One region of the Paracoccus albus genome, then DNA from elsewhere that is predicted to be linked to it. Evidence: riboswitches for the same ligand, from Rfam matches in the RefSeq annotation. Region 1 holds a riboswitch; the other holds the start of a gene.
The links. A riboswitch is a leader RNA that binds a small molecule or an ion and turns the genes downstream of it on or off. The one in region 1 is predicted to bind thiamine pyrophosphate.

Region 2: linked by a shared signal. The riboswitch ahead of PAF20_RS00340 (thiamine ABC transporter substrate-binding protein) and the one ahead of thiM (hydroxyethylthiazole kinase) in region 1 are both predicted to bind thiamine pyrophosphate.

The regions. Positions count from the first base shown of each region.
Region 1 is NZ_CP115775.1:1,481,149-1,483,335, reverse strand. It holds gene PAF20_RS07405 (hypothetical protein) at 1-1,090, opposite strand, end outside; TPP riboswitch at 1,209-1,305, shown strand; gene thiM (hydroxyethylthiazole kinase) at 1,371-2,159, shown strand; gene thiE (thiamine phosphate synthase) at 2,156-2,187, shown strand, end outside.
Region 2 is NZ_CP115775.1:69,548-71,734, forward strand. It holds gene PAF20_RS00335 (thiamine/thiamine pyrophosphate ABC transporter permease ThiP) at 1-7, opposite strand, end outside; gene PAF20_RS00340 (thiamine ABC transporter substrate-binding protein) at 1-960, opposite strand, end outside; TPP riboswitch at 992-1,089, opposite strand; gene aroC (chorismate synthase) at 1,190-2,187, shown strand, end outside.

The sequences.
Region 1 (2,187 bases):
CAATGCAGAACAAGCGCAGTCGCCCCGACCTGATCTCTGGGTGCAGGGGAACTTCGCCGATCTTGGGGTCGCGACGGCCGGGCCGGATTATGTCAGTCATCGCGTCATAGACCATCACCTGATCCGGCCCGAATCCCAGAACCGGCCTGCTGCAAGTCAGGGCCGCTGTGGCATGAGTGAAGGCGTTTCGACCCGCCAGCGTTCGGATATGAGGGAAAGCCGAGCGGTAAAAGGATAGTACGGCCTTCACCCCTTGCTTGTCCTTGAGTTGCGCGGCCACGGGTTCCAGCCACTCAGGGAACTCCCGTGCAATGGCGCGGGGTGGCAGGCGCAGAAACTGCGGCAATACCAATGCGGGATGTTGATCGGCGGCGCGGCGCAGGACCTCTCTTTTCCGGATGGCGCTCCGGCGGCGTGCGGTGCTTATGGAGCGGCGTAGTGCGGCTATGTCGTCATTCCGGCATGCGTTGATGATCTGTCCAAGAACGGCACTTCCGGCGAGGACTTTCATCACGTGATGCCCGGCGCCATAAACAGGGGCGATGCGGCTGCGCGGGCAGATCGACACGATCTTTCTGGCGTGCCAGTCGTCGCGCGATTGCCAAGGGTCGTGAAGGATATATACCTTGCCGCTTACCTCATCGGCCCGGATACCCATTCCTGACATGTCGGGGCGAAAGTAATCCTTCCAGCCCGGTGCAATGGCACATTCAGCGGCGTCGATAGACCATTGCGGTTCACAGGCAATCACCTGAGTGGCGCCCAGCCGCGCCGAATGCTTCAACGCGCCATAGCCCCCCATAGAACTGCCGAAAGTCACCACGGTCCTATAATCGCGGGCAATCGCGCGGATCGCAGCAACAGCGCGTTCCATGCTGTTGACCGGGAACCAGTTCGGGGATTTTGCCATGATACCGATGGCGCTGATCCCCAGTTTGGCCAGCGGCGCATCCGCAAAAAACCTTTTGCCCTCGGCCAGCATCTCCAGATTGCCGAAGGTGATTACCAGATGGCTGCGACCAGCGGGCTGCGCGACGACGCGGATCTGGTCATCCTCGAAAATGATGCGGGTGTCGGCAGGGTGGGTCACGGACGGGTGTTGGAAAAGGAAATTCTCACGCAGCAATTTTGCACCTGACGCTGCGAAGGACAAGAAGTCGGGAGATATCCGAAGCTTGACGTTTACCCTTGGTCATGCCAGCTATGCCGCGATGCGACAGGGGCGCTCGGATCTATCCGGGCTGAGAAGCACCCTTTGAACCTGAACCGGACAATGCCGGCGTAGGGAGGCGCAGGAAATGGCCCGCGCCTGTCGTTCGCCCTTTCCCGTGTTCCTCTCACTTTGCGCCGCGCGAGAGAGGGAGAAAACGATGAACGAACCGGGTCTCTACCTTGCAAAAATGCGCGAAACCGCGCCGCTTGTGCAGAACATCACCAATTACGTGGCGATGAATGTCATGGCCAATGTGATGCTGGCGGCAGGTGCCTCGCCCGCGATGGCGCATGCGGAAGACGAGATGGAGGAGTTTGCCACTTTCGTGTCTTCGCTGACGATCAATATCGGCACCTCCTCGGGGCCGTGGGTACGTTCGATGCTGATGGCGGCCAAGGCTGTGGCGGCTGCGGGCAAGCCTTGGGTTCTGGACCCGGTCGCCGTTGGTGCGACATCTTTCCGCCGCGATCAGGGGGCGAAGCTGCTGGCCCTGCGCCCGGATGTCATTCGCGGAAATGCCTCGGAAATTCTGGCTCTGTCGGGTGCGCAGGCGGCGGGCAAGGGCGCCGATGCCGCTGACGAGGTCGCGGCGGCAGAGGCGGCGGCACGGACTCTCTCACGGGATCACGGGATCGTCGTTGCCGTGACCGGGCCGGTGGACTTTGTCACCGACGGATCGCGCGCGGTTCGGGTGGCCAATGGTCATGAGATGATGCCGCGCATCACCGCGCTTGGCTGCTCGCTGACCGGCATTGTAGGCGCCTTCATCGCCGGACAGCCTGCGTTCGATGGCACGGTCACGGCGCTGTCCTATTTCGGACAGGCCGGAGAGGTGGCAGGACGCAGCGCCGCAGGGCCTGCCTCTTTCCAGACGGCATTCATAGACGCGCTGTACCAATTGCAGCCCGAGGATGTGACGCGGGGCGCGAGGATCACGGCGGCATGATCCCGCCCATCTGTTTTATCACCGACGC
Region 2 (2,187 bases), 1.4 Mb from region 1:
CAGCCATTCATCAAGGGCTGGTTGGCGCAACGCCTCGGCCTCGTCTTCCGACAGGAAAATGGTTTTTTCAGGCCGGGGCAGGTCCGCGAAGTAATCCGGCAACTGATCATCCGGCAGCTTCGACGGATAGGACCAGTTGGCCTCGGCAATCATGCCCTGGAAGTCGGGCGACAGGATATAATCCATGAATTGCTGCGCCAGTTCTGGCTGATCCGTGCCCTTCACTTGCGCCGCAAGCTCTGCCAGAAGATAGTGGCCTTCGGGAAAGATCGCGGCATGTTTGGTCGTGTCCTCCTCGGCGCCGATGTGATAGGCGGGCGATGTGGTGAAGCTGAGAACCATATCGGCCTCGCCATCAGTGAACATCCCGTAGGCTTCGGACCACCCTTGCGTTACGGTCAGAACCTTGGGCTTCAACTTCTCCCACGCGGTCATGCTGTCGTCGCCAAAGACCTGTTTGATCCAAAGCAGCAGCGCCAGACCGGAAACGGAACTGCGTGGATCCTGTATGACGATCTTCAGATCGTCTTGGGCATCCAGCAGGGCTTGCAAGCTTTCGGGCGGGTTCTCCAGACGGGTTTCGTCATAGATGAATGCCGTTTCGGACCAGTTAAAGGGCAGGAATACGTCATCCTGCCACTCAATAGGCATGGTCAGCGCAGATGTATCTTCGTTATGCGGGGCAAAAAGGCCGCTTTCGCGTGCGCGCAGCGTCTGATCAATGCTCAGCCCGATCACGGCATCGGCTTCGGTGCCTTCGCCTTCCAGCAGGATGCGGGGCAGAACATCGCCGGTCACGAAAACCAGATCGCAGTTGCAGTTCGCCTCGAACCCCTCTTCGATCTTCGGGCCTGGACCCCATTCCGAGGCGAAGTATTCAGGGGCGTAGACTGTAAATTCCGGACCCGCAGCAAGGGCCGGGGCTGAGCTTGCCATAAGGGCAAGAAGGGCAATGCGCATCGCTATCCTCCATCATTCGAGTTTCGGAAAGAAAGGGCAGCGAAACCTTCCCTCCGCCGGTTTTAACCGGATCAGGTTCTGCGGGTCCGCATCATGCGTCTCAGCCCGAAGGCCCCCCGAGGCTGGCTCAGGATGGGCAATGCCGCGCCGGATCGCAAGCAGGAACTTCTGCAGTTGGCCTTGTCGTGATCGGGCGCGCCCGCTAACGAAGGGCGAAAGGAGATCCGTGATGAGCCTGAACAGCTTCGGCCATGTATTCCGCGTCACCACATGGGGTGAAAGCCACGGCCCGGCGCTTGGTGCCGTGGTGGATGGCTGCCCGCCGGGCGTGGCCCTGGACGAAGCGTGGATTCAGCCCTTCATGGATCGCCGTCGGCCCGGAACGTCCAAGAATACGACCCAGCGGCAAGAGGCTGATCAGGTTCGTATCATGTCGGGTGTGTTCGAGGGGCGCACGACCGGTACGCCGATTATGCTGATGATCGAGAATACCGATCAGCGGTCGAAGGATTACGGCGATATAGCCCGCGCCTTCCGGCCCGGACATGCCGACATAACATACCATCAGAAATATGGGCTGCGGGATTATCGCGGTGGCGGCCGATCCTCGGCCCGTGAAACGGCGGCGCGTGTGGCGGCTGGTGCTGTCGCGCAAGCGGTGTTGAAGCAACTTGCGCCGAAGGTTCAGGTGCTTGGCTATATGGTTCAGATGGGCGAGATGCATCTGGACAGGGCGAATTTCGACGAAAGGGTCATCCGCGAGAACCCGTTTTTCCTGCCGGATGCCACGGCTGCCACTGCGTGGGAGGATTATCTGACAGGTATCCGCAAGGCGCAGAACAGCGTTGGCGCTGCTGTAGAGGTTCTTGTCCGGGGCTGCCCGCCCGGGCTGGGCGCGCCTGTCTATGGTAAGCTTGATACCGATCTGGCGGCTGCGATGATGTCTATCAACGCGGTCAAAGGCGTTGAGATTGGCGAGGGCATGGCCGCCGCTGCCCTGACCGGTGTCGACAATGCCGATGAGATCCGCATGGGGCCTGACGGGCCGGAATTTCTTTCCAATCACGCTGGTGGACTCCTTGGCGGAATATCGACCGGACAGGATATCGTGGTGCGTTTTTCGGTGAAACCCACCTCCTCGATCCTGACACCGCGGCGCACGATCAATCAAAGCGGGGAAGAGATTGAATTGATTACCAAGGGTCGCCACGATCCTTGCGTCGGTAT